Regions from separate parts of the Streptomyces sp. NBC_00775 genome, predicted to be linked through region 1. Evidence: predicted binding sites of a transcription regulator. Region 1 holds the regulator's gene; each other region holds the start of a gene.
What was found. The regulator HrcA, encoded in region 1, represses chaperone genes, less so after heat shock. The targets are predictions, from matches to a motif close to TTNGCACTCNGNNNNNCNGAGTGCNAA.

Region 1 (6,626 bases):
GTGGACTGAGGGCCCTTTTTCGCCCCCGCCGCCCCTACCCGTCCCATCCTTCTGGGGCTCCGCCCCAGACCCCGTGGGCCGGTTCTTTGGCTGCGGGTGGGTGGGGGCTGGTGCAAAAGATTGCGCAGTTCCCCGCGCCCCTTTTAGGGGCGCGGGGAACTGCGCGAGCAACCCCCACCGCCCCGCACCCGACGAACCACCCCTAAAAGGGGCGCGGGGAACGGCGCAATCTTTTAGGGGGGCCTGGGGGCGCAGCCCCCAGGAACGGGATGGGACGGGTAGGGGCGGCGGGGGCGGAAAACCGTCGTGTGGCCCTTTACTCCGGGGCCGTGACGAAGTCGATCAACTCTTCCACTCGGCCCAGGAGTTCCGGCTCCAGGTCCTTGTAGGAGCGGACGTGGGACAGGATGTGCTGCCAGGCCGCGCCGGTGTTTTCCGGCCAGCCCAGGGATCGGCAGATGCCTGTTTTCCAGTCCTGGCCGTGGGGGATGCGGGGCCAGGAGGGGATGCCTACGGAGGACGGTTTCACGGCCTCCCAGATGTCGATGTAGGGGTGGCCGAGGACCAGGGCGTGGTCGCTGGTGACCGACTCGGCGATGCGGGACTCCTTGGTGCCGGGGACGAGGTGGTCGACCAGGATGCCGAGGCGGGCGTCCGGGCCGGGGTCGAAGTCCGCGACGATCGAGGGGAGGTCGTCGATGCCCTCCAGGTACTCGACGACGACGCCCTCGATGCGGAGGTCGTCGCCCCAGACCTTCTCGACCAGTTCGGCGTCGTGGCGGCCCTCGACGTAGATGCGGCCCGCCCGGGCCACCCTGGCACGCGCGCCCGGTACCGCCACCGAACCCGAGGCCGTGCGGGCGGGACGCGACGCGGGCGCGGCCGACGGGCGGACCAGCGTCACCACCCTGCCCTCCAGGAGGAAGCCCCTCGGCTCCAGCGGGAAGACGCGGTGCTTGCCGAAGCGGTCTTCCAGGGTCACCGTGCCCGCCTCGCAGCGGATCACCGCGCCGCAGAAGCCGGTGCCGGGCTCCTCGACCACCAGACCGGGGTCCGCGGGGACCTCGGTCACGGGCTTGGGCTTCTTCCACGGCGGGGTCAGGTCCGGAGAGTACTGGCGCATTCGGATGACGATAGGAGAAGCCCCGCCGTCGCGTCGTACGGGCTCCTACGACACGCCGAAGCGGGTCGCCAGCGCGTTCCGCTGGGCCCGGACAAACGCCGCATTCACCGTCGCCCCGTGTCCCGGCACGTACACGGCGTCCTCCCCGCCCAGGTCGAGCAGCCGGTCCAGGGCCGCCGGCCAGTGGGAGGGGACGGCATCCGGTCCCGCCTGGGGTTCGCCCGACTCCTCCACCAGATCGCCGCAGAAGACGATCTCCGGTGATGAACCAAGTGTGCTTGCTGTGCTTGGTGTGGCTGGTGTGGCTGGTGTGGCTCGTGTGCCTTGGATCAGTACCGCCAAGTCGTGGCCCGTGTGGCCGGGGCCCACGTTCGCCAGCAGGACCTGTACGCCGCCGCCCAGGTCGAGGGTCCACTCGCTGCACACCGAGTGGCGGGGGTGGACCAGGAGGTCCGCGGCCTCGGCCGCCTCGCGCGGGTCGAGGCCGTTGCGTACGGCGTCCGTGCGCAGCTCCTCACGGTCGTGGGCGAAGACCGAGTCGAGGCCGACCGGCCCGAACACCTCCACGCCCGCGAACGCCGCCGCGCCGAAGACATGGTCGAAGTGGGGGTGGGTGAGTGCGAGGTGCGTCACTCGGCGGTCCGGGCCGAGGAGCCGCTGGGCCTCCGTGCGCAGCCGTGCGCCCTCCCCGAGGCTCGACCCGGCGTCGATCATCAGCGCAGCGCCCTCGCCCACCACGAGCCCGACCGTGCAGTCCCAGACCGGCAGCCGCCGCCGTCCCACCCGGGGCGCCACCCTTTCCCACCCCAACTCTTCCCAAGTCACGCTCATAAGGAGACGCTAGCCGTGAGAGCGTGCAGCACACGACATCGCAGGCCCGCCCTTGCCGGGGCCGTACCTCACCGCCGTACACTGGGCCGGGGAACGCTGGCACTCGCGTGCGATGAGTGCCAGGACGAAGGCCATGAAGGCCCATGAAGGTCATGAAGACCACGACGCTGACTCTGGAGGTGCGCGCGATGCTCAGTGAACGCAGGCTCGAAGTGCTGCGCGCCATCGTCCAGGACTACGTGGGCACCGAGGAGCCGGTCGGTTCCAAGGCGCTCACCGAGCGGCACCGCCTCGGTGTCTCGCCGGCGACCGTGCGCAATGACATGGCCGCGCTGGAGGACGAGGGCTACATCGCCCAGCCGCACACCAGCGCCGGACGCATCCCCACCGACAAGGGCTACCGGCTCTTCGTCGACAAGCTCGCGGGCGTCAAGCCGATGACCGCGCCCGAGCGGCGGGCCATTCAGAATTTCCTTGACGGGGCTGTCGACCTCGACGACGTCGTGGGGCGGACCGTACGGCTGCTCGCGCAGCTCACACGGCAGGTCGCCGTCGTGCAGTACCCCTCGCTGACGCGCTCGACGGTGCGGCACGTGGAGCTGCTGTCCCTCGCCCCCGCGCGCGTGATGCTGGTGCTGATCACGGACACCGGCCGGGTCGAGCAGCGCATGATCGACTGTCCGGCGCCGTTCGGTGAGACGTCGCTGGCGGATCTGCGCGCGCGGCTCAACAGCCGGGTCGCGGGCCGCCGTTTCGCGGACGTCCCGCAGCTCGTGCAGGACCTCCCGGACGCGTTCGAGGCGGAGGACCGGGGTACGGTCGCGACAGTGCTCTCCACCCTCCTGGAGACGCTGGTCGAAGAGACCGAGGAGCGGCTGATGATCGGCGGCACCGCCAATCTGACCCGCTTCGGACATGACTTCCCTCTCACCATCCGGCCGGTGCTCGAAGCACTGGAGGAGCAGGTCGTGCTCCTCAAGTTGCTTGGTGAGGCCGGGGATTCGAGCATGACCGTGCGAATCGGGCATGAGAACGCGTATGAGGGACTCAACTCCACGTCCGTGGTCTCGGTCGGCTACGGTTCGGGCGACGAGGCAGTAGCAAAACTTGGCGTGGTCGGACCGACCCGCATGGATTACCCGGGAACGATGGGAGCGGTACGAGCGGTGGCACGGTACGTCGGACAGATCCTGGCGGAGTCGTAAGTGGCCACGGACTACTACGCCGTACTCGGCGTGAGCCGCGACGCGTCCCAGGACCAGATCAAGAAGGCGTTCCGGAGGCTCGCACGCGAGCTGCACCCGGACGTCAATCCCGATCCGAAGACGCAGGAGCGGTTCAAGGAGATCAACGCCGCGTACGAGGTGTTGTCGGACCCGCAGAAGAAGCAGGTCTACGACCTCGGCGGCGACCCGCTGTCCGCCTCTGGTGGCGGTGGCGCCGGCGGCTTCGGCGCGGGCGGTTTCGGGAACTTCTCGGACATCATGGACGCCTTCTTCGGTACGGCGTCGCAGCGCGGCCCCCGGTCGCGTACGCGGCGTGGCCAGGACGCCATGATCCGGCTCGAGATCGAGCTGGACGAGGCTGCCTTCGGCACGACGAAGGACATCCAGGTCGACACGGCCGTCGTCTGCGCCACCTGTAACGGTGAGGGCGCGGCGCCGGGTACCTCGGCCCAGACCTGTGACATGTGTCGCGGGCGGGGTGAGGTGTCCCAGGTCACGCGGTCGTTCCTGGGCCAGGTCATGACGTCCCGGCCGTGTCCGCAGTGCCAGGGCTTCGGGACCGTGGTTCCGACGCCGTGTCCCGAGTGTGCGGGTGACGGGCGGGTGCGGTCCCGTCGGACGCTGACCGTCAAGATCCCCGCCGGTGTCGACAACGGCACGCGGATCCAGCTCGCGGGCGAGGGCGAGGTCGGTCCCGGTGGCGGGCCTGCCGGTGACCTCTACGTCGAGATCCACGAACTCCCGCACTCGACCTTCCAGCGGCGTGGTGACGATCTGCACTGCACGGTCACCATTCCGATGACCGCGGCGTCGCTCGGTACGAAGGTGCCGCTGGAGACGCTCGACGGGCTGGAGGAGGTCGACATCCGTCCGGGCACGCAGTCCGGGCAGTCGATTCCGTTGCACGGGCGGGGTGTCACGCATCTGCGGGGCGGTGGGCGTGGTGACCTCATCGTCCACGTCGAGGTGATGACGCCGACGAAGCTGGATCCTGAGCAGGAGCGGTTGCTGCGGGAGCTGGCGAAGCTGCGGGGGGAGGAGCGGCCCACCGGGCAGTTCCAGCCCGGGCAGCAGGGGTTGTTCTCGCGTCTGAAGGATGCGTTCAACGGTCGCTGACGAGGGGTTCTCGCCCCCGCCGCCCCTACCCCCGCTGAAAAGATTGCGCAGTTCCCCGCGCCCCTTTTAGGGGCGCGGGGAACTGCGCAATCTTTTAGATCAGCCCCCACCCACCCGCAGCCGAAGAACCGGCCCACGGGGTCTGGGGCTCCGCCCCAGAAGGATGGGACGGGTAGGGGCGGCGGGGGCGAAAAAAGCCGGTCGTCGGTAGTCATCCCGGTGGCCTATGCCAGGTGGAAGGCCGGATTCGGACTTGTTCGGGGGACGTGACAACATGCCGTCATGTCCACCGCACTGACCGATCTCTTCCCTCACCCGATCGTGCAGGCCCCCATGGCGGGCGGCGTCTCCGTGCCGCAGCTCGCGGCTGCCGTGTCCGAGGCCGGCGGGCTGGGTTTCCTCGCCGCCGGGTACAAGACCGCCGACGGCATGTACCAGGAGATCAAGCAGCTGCGCGGGCTCACGGGGCGCCCGTTCGGGGTCAATCTGTTCATGCCGCAGCCCGAGTACGCGGACGCGGCCGCCGTCGAGGTGTACGCCAACCAGCTCGCCGGTGAGGCCGCCTGGTACGAGACCGAACTCGGCGACCCCGACAGCGGCCGTGACGACGGCTACGACGCCAAGCTCGCCGTCCTCCTCGACAACCCGGTGCCGGTGGTCTCCTTCCACTTCGGCGTCCCGAGCCGTGACGTCCTGGACTCCCTCGCCCGCGCCGGCACGCTGACGATGGTCACCGCGACCACCGCTGAGGAGGCGCTGGCCGTGCAGCGGGCGGGTGCCGCCGCGGTGCTCGTGCAGGGCGTGGAGGCCGGTGGCCACCAGGGCACCCATCGCGACAACCCGGAGACGGACGGTACGGGGGTCGGGCTGCTGTCGCTGATCGCGCAGGTGCGCGAGACCGTACAGATCCCGATCGTCGCCGCCGGCGGCATCATGCGCGGCAGCCAGATCGCCGCCGTCCTCGCCGCGGGCGCGAGCGCGGCCCAGCTCGGCACCGCGTTCCTCGCCACCCCCGAGTCCGGCGCGAACGCCGTGCACAAGCAGGCGCTGACCAACCCCCTCTTCGTACGGACGGAGCTGACGCGCGCGTTCTCCGGCCGTCCGGCGCGCGGACTGGTCAACCGCTTCCTGCGCGAGCACGGCCCGTACGCGCCCGCCGCGTACCCCGAGATCCACCACCTCACCTCCCCGCTGCGCAAGGCGGCGGCCAAGGCGGGCGACGCGCAGGGCATGGCGCTGTGGGCCGGGCAGGGCCACCGTATGGCGCGCGATCTGCCCGCGGGACAGCTCGTGGAGGTGCTGAGCGCCGAACTCGCCGCCGCGAAGACAGCGTTGTCGGCTCCGGAGGAGTTCCCGGAGTCCTCGGAAGGGGGTGCGGACCGATGACGGCACCGGTGTTCGTGGTCGAGCACTTCAACGCGGGCGGCGGCGGACGCTATGTCCTCGACGGACCCGAGGGGCGGCACGCCGTCTCCGTGAAGCGCCTGCGGGCCGGCGAGGACGTCATCCTCACCGACGGGGCCGGGCGGTGGGCGGAGTGCGTCGTCGTCGACACCGAGGGCAAGGACCGGCTGATCGTCCAGATGGACTCCTTCTCCGAGGAACCTCCGGAGTCCCCTCGTATCACCGTCGTCCAGGCCCTCCCCAAGGGCGACCGGGGCGAGCTCGCCGTCGAGACCATGACCGAGACCGGCGTGGACGCGATCGTCCCCTGGGCGGCCTCCCGCTGCATCACGCAGTGGAGGGGCGAGCGGGGTCTGAAGGCGCTCGCCAAGTGGCGGGCGACGGCCCGGGAAGCCGGCAAGCAGTCGCGCCGCGTCCGCTTCCCCGAGGTCGCGGACGCGATGACGACCAAGCAGGTTGCCGCACTTCTCGCCAAAGCCGATCTCGCGGCGGTGCTGCACGAGGACACGGAGCTCGGGACCGAGCCGTTCGCGACGGCGGAACTTCCCTCCTCCGGGGAGATCGTGCTGGTGGTCGGGCCCGAGGGCGGGATCTCTCCCGAGGAGGTCGAGGTCTTCACCGCGGCGGGGGCGAGGACGTTCCATCTGGGGCGTACCGTGCTGCGTACATCGACCGCCGGGACGGTGGGCACGGCGCTGCTGCTGGCCCGCACGGGTCGCTGGTCCTGACCTGACCTGACCTGGCTGACCTGGCCCGACCTGACCACCGCGCATCCACGGGGGACGCCTTGGAACTCGCCCAAGTACGGCTGCTCGTCTCGGACTTCGCCGCCTGCTACCACTTCTATGCCGATGTCCTCGGTCTCAAGCCCCAGTCGGGGGCGATCGAGGGGCCGTACGAGAAGTTCAGCTTTGCCATCGGCTCGG
Region 2 (6,626 bases), 1.3 Mb from region 1:
AACACCGGAATCTCCGCCGACTCGGCCAACTCCGTGGACCTCGGTCCGGCCGCCGCGCTTTCCTGCCGCGAGTGCGGTCACCGCGTCCCGCTCGGCCCGGTCTTCGCCTGCGAGGAGTGTTTCGGCCCGCTGGAGATCGCGTACGACTTCTCGGCCTACGAAACCGAAGAACTCCGCAAGCGCATCGAAGCGGGTCCCGCGAACATCTGGCGTTACGCGCCCCTCCTGCCCGTCCCCGCGGACGTCGCCGAGAAGCCGAACATCAACCCCGGCTGGACCAAGCTCGTCCAGGCCGACAACCTCGCGCGCGAGCTCGGTGTCGACGCCGGCAAGCTCTTCGTGAAGGACGACTCCGGCAACCCGACGCACTCCTTCAAGGACCGCGTCGTCGCCCAGGCCATCGAGGCCGCCCGCGCCTTCAACTTCACCACCCTCTCCTGCTCCTCCACCGGCAACCTCGCCGGCGCGGTGGGTGCCGCCGCCGCCCGCGCCGGCTTCCGCTCCTGCGTGTTCATCCCGCACGACCTGGAGCAGGGCAAGATCGTCATGGCCGCGATCTACGGCGGTGAGCTCGTCGGCATCGAGGGCAACTACGACGACGTGAACCGTTTCTGCTCCGAGCTGATCGGCGACCCCGCCGGCGAGGGCTGGGGCTTCGTCAACGTCAACCTGCGGCCGTACTACGCGGAGGGCTCCAAGACCCTCGCGTACGAGATCTGCGAGCAGCTCGGCTGGCAGCTCCCCGACCAGCTGGTGATCCCGATCGCCTCCGGCTCCCAGCTCACCAAGGTCGACAAGGGCCTCCAGGAGCTGATCAAGCTCGGACTCGTCGAGGACAAGCCGTACAAGATCTTCGGCGCCCAGGCCGAGGGCTGCTCGCCGGTGTCCGTCGCCTACAAGGCCGGCCACGACGTCGTACGCCCCCAGAAGCCGAACACCATCGCCAAGTCCCTGGCCATCGGCAACCCGGCGGACGGGCCGTACGTGCTCGACATCGCGCGGCGGACGGGTGGGGCCGTGGAGGACGTCAACGACGAGCAGGTCGTCGACGCGATCAAGCTTCTCGCCCGGACCGAGGGCATCTTCGCGGAGACCGCCGGCGGGGTGACCGTGGGTGTGGCGAAGAAGCTGATCGAGAATGGTCTCCTCGACCCGACCCTCACGACCGTCGTCCTCAACACCGGCGATGGTCTGAAGACGCTGGACGCGGTGGCCGGTACGGGGCTCACCGCGACGATCCGGCCCAACCTTGAGTCTTTCCGGGAAGCTGGGCTCGCGTAAGACGTTGTTCTTCTTCTGCGGGCCGGTGGGGGCTGGCCGCGCAGTTCTCCGCGCCCCTTTGGGGGCGCTCCACCTGACCGGAGGTCACAAGGCATGAGCGTCAACGTTCGCATCCCCACCATCCTGCGCACCTACACCGGCGGCAAGGCCGAGGTGAGTGCCGAGGGTGGGACTCTCGCCGAGGTCATCGCCGACCTGGAGAAGAACCACACGGGTATCGCCGCGCGCGTGCTGGACGACCAGGGCAAGCTGCGCCGCTTCGTCAACGTGTACGTCAACGACGACGACGTGCGGTTCGAGCAGGGGCTGGAGACGGCTACGCCGGACGGTGCGGGCGTCTCGATCATCCCGGCCGTCGCCGGAGGCTGATCGCTACCCTCGGTAACGCCGAATACGCAGTGTTCATCGAATTGCCCTCTCCGTGAGAGAAACGGAGGGGGCAATTCTGCATGGTTGAGCGGGGTACAGTTGGGGAACCCGCTTCGCTATACATGCCGGACGCATATGAGTACCTGTGCGACACCCGACAAGAAGTAGCCAAAGTGCCCCATCTTTTTGAGCCTTTTATGGCATATACGGGGCCCGACTTGCCCTGAATCTTCGCGAGTCCTCCGCATTTTCCCGATCGGCGATGCCCAGAATTCTCGTCCGATTGACCTGTTGCAGACGGCAGTTGGACAGATACATTCAGCCGCGGTCGACGCGTTCCGGCGCACACCCCCAATCGTTGGGGGGTGAGGTCTGACCCGGATCCGCGAAGTGTGGATCTGTGCAAGGGCCAGTAATAGGGGAGTTAGGCATGGCTCAGGGCACCGTCAAGTGGTTCAACGCGGAGAAGGGGTACGGCTTCATCGCGGTCGACGGTGGTGCGGACGTCTTCGTGCACTACAGCGCGATTCAGATGGACGGCTACCGCACCCTTGAAGAGGGTCAGCGAGTGGAGTTCGAGATCTCGCAGGGCCAGAAGGGTCCGCAGGCGGACATGGTCAAGCTCGCCGTCTGATCCGGCGCGATCGGCCACCGACGCACTCACGCCGAGGGGCCCGCATCCCACCTGGGGTGCGGGCCCCTCGTGCGTGTCCGGTCATGTCCTGCGCCCCGCTCCCGTTCGTGAGAGGCGCTTGCACTCGCAGGGGTCGAGTGCTAATCATTGGGCTTAGCACTCTCCCAGTGAGAGTGACAGAACTTGGATCGGGCCAGTGAGGTCCGCAGGCCGGTGGGGCAAGGAACCACAAGGGCTGCAGGCCGTCCGTCGCGGGCGCGGGCGCGATCCGGAGCAATCCACCCCGTCCGGGAGGACCACTTCACATGGCCAAGATCATCGCGTTCGACGAGGAGGCACGGCGCGGTCTCGAGCGCGGGATGAACCAGCTCGCCGACGCCGTCAAGGTCACCCTTGGCCCCAAGGGCCGGAACGTCGTCCTCGAGAAGAAGTGGGGCGCCCCCACGATCACCAACGATGGTGTTTCCATCGCCAAGGAGATCGAGCTCGAGGACCCGTACGAGAAGATCGGCGCCGAGCTGGTCAAGGAAGTCGCCAAGAAGACGGACGACGTCGCCGGTGACGGTACGACCACGGCGACCGTTCTCGCCCAGGCGCTCGTCCGCGAGGGCCTGCGCAACGTAGCCGCCGGCGCCAACCCGATGGCTCTCAAGCGCGGTATCGAGAAGGCCGTCGAGGCCGTCTCCGGTGCGCTGCTTGAGCAGGCGAAGGATGTCGAGACCAAGGAGCAGATCGCTTCCACGGCCTCCATCTCCGCCGCCGACACCCAGATCGGCGAGCTCATCGCCGAGGCGATGGACAAGGTCGGCAAGGAAGGCGTCATCACCGTCGAGGAGTCCCAGACCTTCGGTCTGGAGCTGGAGCTCACCGAGGGTATGCGCTTCGACAAGGGCTACATCTCGGCGTACTTCGCCACCGACATGGAGCGTATGGAGGCCGTCCTCGACGACCCGTACATCCTGATCGCCAACTCGAAGGTCAGCAACGTCAAGGACCTGCTGCCGCTTCTCGAGAAGGTCATGCAGTCCGGCAAGCCGCTGCTGATCATCGCCGAGGACGTCGAGGGCGAGGCCCTGTCGACCCTGGTCGTCAACAAGATCCGTGGCACCTTCAAGTCCGTCGCCGTCAAGGCCCCGGGCTTCGGTGACCGCCGCAAGGCCATGCTCGGCGACATCGCCATCCTCACGGGCGGCGAGGTCATCTCCGAGGAGGTCGGCCTCAAGCTGGAGAACGCGGGCATCGACCTGCTCGGCCGCGCCCGCAAGGTCGTCATCACCAAGGACGAGACGACGATCGTCGACGGCTCGGGCTCGGCGGACCAGGTTGCCGGTCGCGTCAACCAGATCCGTGCCGAGATCGAGAACTCGGACTCGGACTACGACCGCGAGAAGCTCCAGGAGCGCCTGGCGAAGCTGGCCGGCGGCGTGGCCGTCATCAAGGCCGGTGCCGCCACCGAGGTTGAGCTCAAGGAGCGCAAGCACCGCATCGAGGACGCCGTTCGCAACGCGAAGGCGGCCGTCGAGGAGGGCATCGTCGCCGGTGGTGGCGTGGCCCTCATCCAGGCCTCCGCGGTCTTCGAGAAGCTGGAGCTCGAGGGTGACGAGGCGACCGGCGCCAACGCCGTGCGTCTCGCCCTGGAGGCCCCGCTCAAGCAGATCGCCGTCAACGGTGGTCTCGAGGGTGGCGTCGTCGTCGAGAAGGTCCGCAACCTGCCCATCGGTCACGGCCTGAACGCCGCCACCGGTGAGTACGTGGACATGATCGCCGAGGGCATCATCGACCCGGCGAAGGTGACGCGCTCTGCCCTGCAGAACGCCGCCTCCATCGCCGCGCTGTTCCTCACCACCGAGGCCGTCATCGCCGACAAGCCCGAGAAGGCCGGCGCGGCCGCTCCGGGCGGCATGCCGGGCGGTGACATGGACTTCTGATCGACTCGGCCTCAACGGCCCTGGTTGATCTCTGTCCTTACGTTCCGAGGGCGGTACCCCCACTCCCAGGGGGTGCCGCCCTCGGGCGTGTCCGGGGTCACAGAAGAGAGCGGTGGGGCGGCGGAATGCCCCGGTGGACGAGGCGGTTGACGTTCACGGATGGTCGATGCACATGCACATACCGTCCGGAATCCCCGACACATCCGAATCCCCGTCTGCTCGATGTCTGATGGACCTCTCCGAGGAGCCCTGTACGTGACTGCCACCGCCCCCGCCTCGCGCGCCGCCGAGATCCTTTCCCGCCCCGTCACCCTGAACGGCCTGACCGTCCCCAACCGGATCGTGATGGCGCCGATGACCCGGGCGTTCTCGCCGGGCGGTGTCCCCGGCGACGACGTGGTCTCGTACTACGCCCGCCGCGCCGCCGCGGGCGTGGGCCTCATCGTCACCGAGGGCACGTACGTGGGCCACGACTCGGCCGGGCAGAGCGACCGCATCCCGCGCTTCCACGGCGAGGAGCAGCTCGCGGGCTGGGCGAAGGTCGCCGACGCCGTGCACGCGGCGGGCGGGAAGATCGTGCCGCAGCTGTGGCACATCGGCATGGTGCGCGAGGATGGCCAGCCGCCGTTCGCCGAGGCCCCTGCGGTCGGCCCCTCCGGCCTGCGCATCGGCGCCACCGAGGCCACCGGCAAGGCCATGACCCAGACCGACCTGGACGACGTCATCGCGGCGTTCGCCGAGGCCGCGGCCGCCGCCGAGCGCATCGGCTTCGACGGCGTGGAGATCCACGGCGCCCACGGCTATCTCCTCGACCAGTTCCTGTGGGCCGGCACCAACCGCCGCACCGACGCCTACGGCGGTGACCTGGTGGCCCGTACGAAGTTCGCCGCCGAGATCGTCGCCGCGGTGCGCGCGGCCGTCTCGCCCGACTTCCCGATCATCTTCCGCTACTCGCAGTGGAAGCAGGAGGCGTACGGTGCCCGGCTCGCCGAGACGCCGGAGGAGCTGGAGGCGATCCTCGCGCCGCTCGCCGCGGCCGGGGTGGACGCCTTCCACGCCTCGACGCGCCGCTACTGGCTGCCGGAGTTCGAGGGTTCCGACCTCAACCTCGCGGGCTGGACGAAGAAGCTGACCGGCAAGCCCACCATCACCGTCGGCTCGGTCGGGCTGGACGGCGACTTCATCAAGGGCTTCATGGGGGAGGGGTCCCCGGTCAAGAGCATCGACGACCTCCTGGACAGCCTGGAGCGCGACGAGTTCGACATGGTCGCCGTCGGCCGCGCCCTGCTCCAGGACCCGGAGTGGGCGGCGAAGGTCCTCGACGGACGCTTCGACGAACTGGCCGCGTACGACGCGACGGCCCTCCACACCCTGAGCTGACCCTCTGGGGCTCCGCCCCAGACCCCGTGGGTGGGTTCTTCGGGTGCGGGTGGGTGGGGGCTGGTCGCGCAGTTCCCCGCGCCCCTGAGGCGCGGGGCTGCGCCCCGCGATCCCCGCCTGCCCCGGTTCTTCGGGTGCGGGTGGGTGGGGGTTGCTCGCGCAGTTCCCCGCGCCCCTAAAAGGGGCGCGGGGAACTGCGCAATCTTTTAGGGGACCCCCACCGGCCCGCAGCAACAGAACCCACCCCCTGGGAAGGCTTCGCTTGCTTAAGTCAATCAATTGTGGTTAAGCTTGAGTAAGTCAAGCAACCTTGCCTGCCCCGGAGGCCCGCCATGTCCGACACCCTTGCCCGACCCGCCGACGCCGGAGGCTCAACGCGGTCGAACGCCGTGGTGGCGGTGCTGGCCCTCGCCGGAATCGTCGTCTCGTTGATGCAGACCCTGGTGATCCCGATCGTCCCGGAGCTGCCGAAGCTCCTGCACGCCTCGGCGTCGGACACCATCTGGGCGGTCACCGCCACACTGCTCGCCGCCTCCGTCGCCACGCCGGTCGTCGGCCGCCTCGGCGACATGTTCGGCAAGCGCCGCCTGCTCCTGGTCAGCATCGTCCTGCTGGTGGCCGGTTCGGTCGTCTGCGCGCTGAGCGACTCCCTGGCCCCGATGATCATCGGACGGACTCTGCAAGGCCTGGCCGCCGCTGTCGTCCCGCTCGGCATCAGCATCATGCGTGACGTCCTGCCCAAGGAGCGGCTCACCAGCTCCATCGCGCTCATGAGCGCCTCGCTGGGAGTGGGCGGCGCCCTCGGCCTGCCCACCGCCGCCTTCATCGCCGACCGCTACAACTGGCACATCCTGTTCTGGACGTCCGCCGCCCTCGGCGCCGTCGCCTTCGCCCTCGTCCTGACCCTCGTACCCGAGTCCACGGTGCGCGCCGGCGGCCGCTTCGACCTGATCGGTGCCATCGGCCTGTCGACCGCCCTGGTCTCCCTGCTGCTGGCCGTCTCCAAGGGCTCCACGTGGGGCTGGAGCAGCGGC
Region 3 (6,626 bases), 3.0 Mb from region 1:
GGCGACCGCAAGAACCCCGTCGACCTGCTGGTCAACAACGCGGGCTTCGGCAACAAGGGCCGCTACCTCGACGTATCGATGGCCGACGAGCTGAAGATGCTCAAGGTGCACTGCGAGGCGGTGCTCCGGCTGACGTCGGCGGCGACCGAGTCGATGCGGGAGCGCGGCCGTGGCGGGGTCGTCAATGTCGCGTCGGTGGCCGCGTTCGTGCCGCGGGGTACGTACGGGGCGTCCAAGGCGTGGGTCGTGCAGTTCACGCAGGGCGCGGCCAGGGATCTGGCGGGCAGCGGCGTACGGCTGATGGCGCTGGCCCCCGGTTTCGTGCGCACCGAGTTCCACCAGCGGGCCGGGATGGGCACGGACAACATCCCGAACTGGATGTGGCTCGACGCGGACAAGCTGGTCGCGGCGGCGCTCGCGGATCTGGCCCGCGGCAAGTCGCTGTCGATCCCCGACCCGCGCTACAAGGCGCTGATGGGCGTGGTGAAGCTGGCCCCGCGGTCGCTGCTGGGCGGGATCACGTCGAAGACGGGGCGGAAGTACGGCCCTCAGTGACGGTGGACGTACGGCTCTGGGAAAGGGCCGCCGTTCAATAGGTGGTGTCGTCCCTCCGGTGGGAAAATGAGGGTGTTCAACCGGACCCAGGGGGCCGGAGGCGGCGCCATGACATTCGTACAGCTCATCGACTGCAAGACCAGCCGGTTCGACGAGATGAACCAGCTGATGGACACATGGGTCGAACAGACCAGGGGCAAGCGGACCGCGACGCACGATGTGATCGGCAAGGACCGGTCCGACGCGACCCACTACATAGAGATCGTGGAGTTCCCGTCGTACGAAGAGGCGATGCGGAACTCGAACCTTCCCGAGACGGCCAGGATCTTCCAGGAGATGGTGGCTCTCTGCGACGAGACGCCGACGTTCACGGACCTGGACGTGGTCCGGGACGAGCAGTTGTACTCGGCCAACATCCGCAAGTTCTTCGAGACGATAGCCGCCAAGGGCGAGCTGTCACCGCTCAACGACCTGATCGCGGAGAACTACCACGACCACGATCCCGCCAACGAGCAGGACACCATCGGGCTCGACGCGATACGGCGCGAGATCGGGATGTGGCGTGGCGCGTTCGACTTCACGTTCACCGTCGACGACCAGGTCACCGAGGCCGATCGCGTCTGCACGCGCTGGACCTGGAACGCCACCCACACGGGCGACTTCCGCGGGATCGCGGCGACCGGCAAGCAGGTCACCATGACCGGCACGACCATCTTCCGGTGCCAGGATGACGGCAAGATCGCCGAGGGGTGGTGGCAGTACGACCAGCTGGGGCTGATGGGCCAGCTCGGCGTTCTGGACCAGCTTGAACTCTGACGGCTTCCAGTGACTCCGCCGGACTCCAGAGACTCTGACGGACTCAGGCAACTCCGCAGCACGAAGGCCCGGCTCCCCCGCCAGGGGGACCGGGCCTTCGGTGTCGGCTACGAACCGTCAGCTACGAACCTCAGTGGGAGTGGCCGTGACCGTGGCCGTGACCGGCCTCGGCCTCTTCCTCGGCCGGCTTCTCGACGACCAGGGTCTCGGTCGTGAGGAGCAGGGAGGCGATGGAGGCGGCGTTCTCCAGGGCGGAGCGGGTGACCTTGACCGGGTCGATGACGCCGGCCTTGACCAGGTCGCCGTACTCGCCGGTGGCGGCGTTGAAGCCCTGGCCCTTGTCGAGCTCGGCGACCTTGGAGGTGATGACGTAACCCTCCAGGCCGGCGTTCTCGGCGATCCAGCGCAGCGGCTCGACGGCGGCCTTGCGGACCACCGCGACACCCGTGGCCTCGTCGCCGGTCTTGCCGAGGTTGCCCTCGAGGACCTTGACGGCGTGGACGAGCGCGGAGCCACCACCGGAGACGATGCCCTCCTCGACCGCGGCGCGGGTCGCGGAGATGGCGTCCTCCAGACGGTGCTTCTTCTCCTTGAGCTCCACCTCGGTGGCGGCGCCGACCTTGATCACGCACACGCCGCCGGCCAGCTTCGCGAGGCGCTCCTGGAGCTTCTCGCGGTCCCAGTCGGAGTCGGTGTTCTCGATCTCGGCCTTGATCTGGTTGACGCGGCCCAGGACGGCCTCGTGGTCGCCGCCACCGTCGACGACCGTGGTGTCGTCCTTGGTGACGGTCACGCGGCGGGCGGTGCCCAGCACGTCCAGGCCGACCTGGTCGAGCTTGAGGCCGACCTCCTCGGCGATGACCTGACCGCCGGTGAGGGTGGCGAGGTCGCCCAGCATCGCCTTGCGGCGGTCACCGAAGCCGGGGGCCTTCACAGCGACGGCGTTGAACGTGCCGCGGATCTTGTTCACGACCAGGGTCGACAGGGCCTCGCCCTCGACGTCCTCGGCGATGATCAGCAGCGGCTTGGAGGCGTTGGACTGGATGACCTTCTCCAGCAGCGGCAGCAGGTCCTGGATGGAGCTGATCTTGCCCTGGTGGATGAGGATGTACGGGTCGTCGAGGACGGCCTCCATACGCTCCTGGTCGGAGACCATGTACGGCGACAGGTAGCCCTTGTCGAAGGCCATGCCCTCGGTGAAGTCCAGCTCCAGACCGAAGGTGTTGGACTCCTCGACGGTGATGACACCGTCCTTGCCGACCTTGTCCATCGCCTCGGCGATGAGCTCGCCGACCTGCGGGTCCTGGGCGGACAGACCGGCGACGGCGGCGATGTCGGACTTCTCGTCGATCGGACGGGCGGTCGCGAGGAGCTCGTCCGACACGGCCTTGACGGCGGCGTCGATGCCCTTCTTCAGGGCGGCCGGGGAGGCACCCGCGGCAACGTTCCGCAGGCCCTCGCGCACCAGCGCCTGGGCGAGCACGGTGGCGGTGGTCGTACCGTCACCCGCGATGTCGTTGGTCTTGGTCGCCACCTCCTTCACCAGCTGGGCGCCGAGGTTCTCGTACGGGTCGTCGAGCTCGACCTCGCGGGCGATGGTGACGCCGTCGTTGGTGATGGTGGGGGCGCCGAACTTCTTGTCGATGACGACGTTGCGGCCCTTGGGGCCGATCGTCACCTTGACCGTGTCGGCAAGCTTGTTGACGCCGCGCTCAAGGGCGCGACGGGCGTCCTCGTCGAACTTCAGGATCTTCGCCATGGGAGCGATTCAGCCCTCTCGGAAATCTTTGGGAGAACGAACTGCGCCCCCAGCACCCGGCTTGTTAAAGGACGCGGGGGCCAGGGGCGCAGCTCACTGCAATTCTGGGTGAATTACTTCTCGACGATCGCGAGCACGTCGCGAGCCGAGAGGACGAGGTACTCCTCGCCGTTGTACTTCACCTCGGTGCCGCCGTACTTGCTGTACAGCACGATGTCGCCGACGGAGACGTCGAGTTCGACGCGCTTTCCGTCCTCGATGCGGCCCGGACCGACGGCCAGGACGACGCCCTCCTGGGGCTTCTCCTTCGCGGTGTCCGGAATGACCAGGCCAGAGGCCGTGGTCTGCTCGGCGTCGAGCGGCTGGACCACAATGCGGTCCTCGAGCGGCTTGATGGCAACCTTGGAGCTGGCGGTCGTCACGATCCGACCTCCCCCTTCGGAGATCTCACGGGGTTAACTGTCTGAGGTGGCGACCAGGTCGATCCGTCGTCGCGGGTGCCGGACCTGCCCGTCGCTATTGGCACTCTCCAGGGGGGAGTGCCAGACCCGAGACTATGACTGCGATTAGCACTCGGTCAAGCGGAGTGCCAAAGACCTCCGGCGTGGCGTGGGGTTCCGGGAGCCGTGCGTGGGTGCGGGCGTGCCCTGGGGCTGCGCCCCAGACCCCCTATCGGCCTGAACGGCCTCGCCCTCAAACGCCGGACGGGCTGGGTGGTGCCGGCCCGCGCTGGAGTGTCAGCCGCCCGCATTGACGTAACGCCTGCCTGCCCCGAGCGGCTACAGATAATTTTCCAAGCGCGCGGGCGTGAAGCCCTCCGCCTGGATGCGCTTGAGGAGCCCGAGTGTCGCGTCCGTGAAGTTGGGTTCCCTGAAGCCGGAGAGGATGTCGCCGGGCCGCAGCGGGTGGGCGTCGGCCGGGCGGCCGAGGACGACCGCCGCGACCCCGCAGTCGGCGGCGGCACGCAGGGTGGTGGAGTCGTAGGTGCCGTACGGGGGGCGCAGCAGCCGGGGCCGGACGCCGAAGCGCTGTTTGAGCTTGTCCTGCTGGCCGCAGATCTCGGCGCGCTGGCCGGCGTAGGGCAGGCCGCGCAGGGAGGCGTGGTCGAGGGTGTGGTTCTGCACGCTGGCGCCGACGTCGCCCAGCTGCGCGAAGTGCCCGTACCCCGGCCCGACGACGCTGTTCGTGAGGAACATGCTGACCGGCAGCCGCAGTTCACGCACCATGTCGACGAACCGGGGATCGCGTTCGGCACCGTCGTCGTACGTCAGGAAGACCACCTTGTCGCGGGTCCGGACATGGTCCACGACGGGCGGCAGCCCCGGGCCCGCGGTGCGCGCGGTGGTCCTGGCGGGTGGTCTCGGCGGCCGGGCGAGCGGCGCGGCGAGCCCCCAGCGGCGGTACGCCGACTCATGCGGCCGTACCTTCTGCGCCGCCTTCTTGCCCAGCCGTTCGATCGGGTCGACGGACTGGGCGCAGCCGGTGAGCAACGCGGCGGCGAGCAGCCCGGTGGCCAGGGCGCGCACCCGGTGCCTCACAGGTAGTCCTCCAGGCGGGCCACCGCGTACCCCTTGGCGGTCACTTTCTTCATGAAGCGGCGGACCATGTCGGGCATGCTGCCCTTCCAGTCGTTCCGGCCCCGGAAGTGGCTGAGGACGATGTCGCCGGGGTGCAGGTCGCGGTCCCACTCGCGGTACTCCCAGTGGTCGACGAAGACTTCCTCGTCCCAGATTGGCGCGTACTTGATGCCGCAGGCCTTCGCGGCGCGCAGGGTGTCCTGGTTGTAGTTGCCGTACGGGGGCCGGAAGACCGTCGGGCGCCTGCCGAACTGCTTCCTCATCACGCGCTGCATGCCGCAGATCTCGTCCTTCTGCTCGGCGTAGGAGAGTCCGGGCAGGTAGGGGTGGGTCAGCGTGTGGTTGTTGAGGGTGATGCCCCGGTCGCGCATCTTGCGGAAGTACCGGTAGTTGTCCTTGACCAGGTAGTTGCTGAGGAACGCGGTGTACGGGATCTTCAGTTCGCTCATCATCCGCAGGAACCGCGGGTCCTTCTCCGCGCCGTCGTCGATGGTGAGGAAGACGACCCTGTCCTTGGTGGGGATGGTCGTGAAGACCGGGGGCAGCCCCAGCTCCTCCTGGCCGTCGACCTCGAACCCCTTGCGTGCCTTGATCACCGGCTTCCTGGCGGGTGCGGGCGGGGCCGTCAGCGGCGTCTCGGCCAGCCCCCAGCGCTTGGCCGCGGCGACCCGCTGGGCCTGCGCGATGCGGAGCTTGGAGGCGTACGCGTCGAGAGCGCGGGCGGGGGGCGCCTTCAGCGGCTGCTGACCATGGGCCGGCCACACACCGCCGGAGCCGTCGTCCGCACAGCCGGAGACGACGGCGGTGAGGGCGAGCAGGGCGATTCCACCGCGAAGACCCATCCACTTCGCCCCATTTTTATAATTTTGTCGCACTGGTCGCATGGTGCGGGATCCTCCCAGGCCATGGCCCGTACGAGGCCCCGACACCGCGGCCGGAAGCGCGCCGTCCACCGACTGGCCCACAATGGCCCGGTGAACGACGTCTCCTTCGCCTCCCTCCTCACCCCCGAGGGCCGCGCCCTGCTCGACGAGGTGCGCGGCACCGAACCGGCGCAGGAGCTGGCCGTCGCCACCCGGCTGCGCCGCGAGCACTCGGCCGAGCTGGTTTCGGCGGCGCTCGGACAGGCGCGGCTGCGGCAGCGGGCGGTGGCGAAGTTCGGGGCCGAGGACGCGCAGCGGATGTTCTTCACGCCGAACGGGGTCGAGCAGTCGACCCGTACGACGGTCGCGACGCACCGCGCGAGGCGATTCGCGGAGCTGGGCGTCCGCTCGGTCGCCGACCTCTGCTGCGGCATCGGCGGCGACGCGATCGCGCTGGCCCGCGCCGGGATCCGTGTCCTCGCCGTCGACCGCGACCCGCTGACCGCGGCGGTCGCCCGCGCGAACGCCGACGCCCTCGGCCTAGCCGACCTCATCGAGGTGCGCGAGGCGGATGTCACCGAGGTGGACACGGCGACGTACGACGCGGTCTTCGTGGACCCCGCGCGGCGCGGCGGACGTGGCCGGATCTTCGACCCGGAGGCGTACTCGCCGCCGCTGTCCTGGGCGATCGGGACGGCGCTCGCGGCGCCCCTGGCCGCCCTGAAGATTGCCCCCGGCATCCCCCACGAGGCGATCCCCGCCGAAGCGGAGGCCGAGTGGATCTCCGACGGCGGCGATGTGAAGGAGGCCGTGCTGTGGTTCGGCACGGAGCCCGGCCTGGTGCGGGCCACGCTGCTGCCGGGCCCGCGGGTGCTGCGCGGGCGGGGGCTGCCGGATCCCGCCGTGCGACCGGTCGGGCGTTATCTGTACGAGCCCGACGGCGCCGTCATTCGCGCGCATCTGGTCGCGGAGGTGGCCGAGGAGCTGGGGGGCGGGCTGGTCGACGAGACGATCGCGTACATCACCGCGGACGAGCTGCGGCCGACGCCGTATGCC

Region 2: groL (chaperonin GroEL) is a predicted target of HrcA. The motif match lies at 2,438-2,464, and genes of this name have one in related genera.
Region 3: groES (co-chaperone GroES) is a predicted target of HrcA. The motif match lies at 3,697-3,723, and genes of this name have one in related genera.

What each region holds. Positions count from the first base shown of each region.
Region 1 covers NZ_CP108938.1:7,221,049-7,227,674, forward strand. The annotation lists gene hemW (radical SAM family heme chaperone HemW) at 1-9, shown strand, start outside; gene OIC96_RS32130 (DUF3097 domain-containing protein) at 317-1,123, opposite strand; gene OIC96_RS32135 (MBL fold metallo-hydrolase) at 1,169-1,954, opposite strand; gene hrcA (heat-inducible transcriptional repressor HrcA) at 2,143-3,159, shown strand; gene dnaJ (molecular chaperone DnaJ) at 3,160-4,296, shown strand; gene OIC96_RS32150 (nitronate monooxygenase) at 4,579-5,682, shown strand; gene OIC96_RS32155 (16S rRNA (uracil(1498)-N(3))-methyltransferase) at 5,679-6,428, shown strand; gene OIC96_RS32160 (VOC family protein) at 6,488-6,626, shown strand, end outside.
Region 2 covers NZ_CP108938.1:5,910,253-5,916,878, forward strand. The annotation lists gene thrC (threonine synthase) at 1-1,281, shown strand, start outside; gene OIC96_RS26430 (MoaD/ThiS family protein) at 1,375-1,650, shown strand; gene OIC96_RS26435 (cold-shock protein) at 2,081-2,284, shown strand; gene groL (chaperonin GroEL) at 2,590-4,212, shown strand; gene OIC96_RS26445 (NADH:flavin oxidoreductase) at 4,435-5,592, shown strand; gene OIC96_RS26450 (MFS transporter) at 5,925-6,626, shown strand, end outside.
Region 3 covers NZ_CP108938.1:4,183,164-4,189,789, forward strand. The annotation lists gene OIC96_RS18515 (SDR family NAD(P)-dependent oxidoreductase) at 1-555, shown strand, start outside; gene OIC96_RS18520 (ester cyclase) at 664-1,371, shown strand; gene groL (chaperonin GroEL) at 1,502-3,130, opposite strand; gene groES (co-chaperone GroES) at 3,244-3,552, opposite strand; gene OIC96_RS18535 (polysaccharide deacetylase family protein) at 3,910-4,668, opposite strand; gene OIC96_RS18540 (polysaccharide deacetylase family protein) at 4,665-5,591, opposite strand; gene OIC96_RS18545 (class I SAM-dependent methyltransferase) at 5,682-6,626, shown strand, end outside.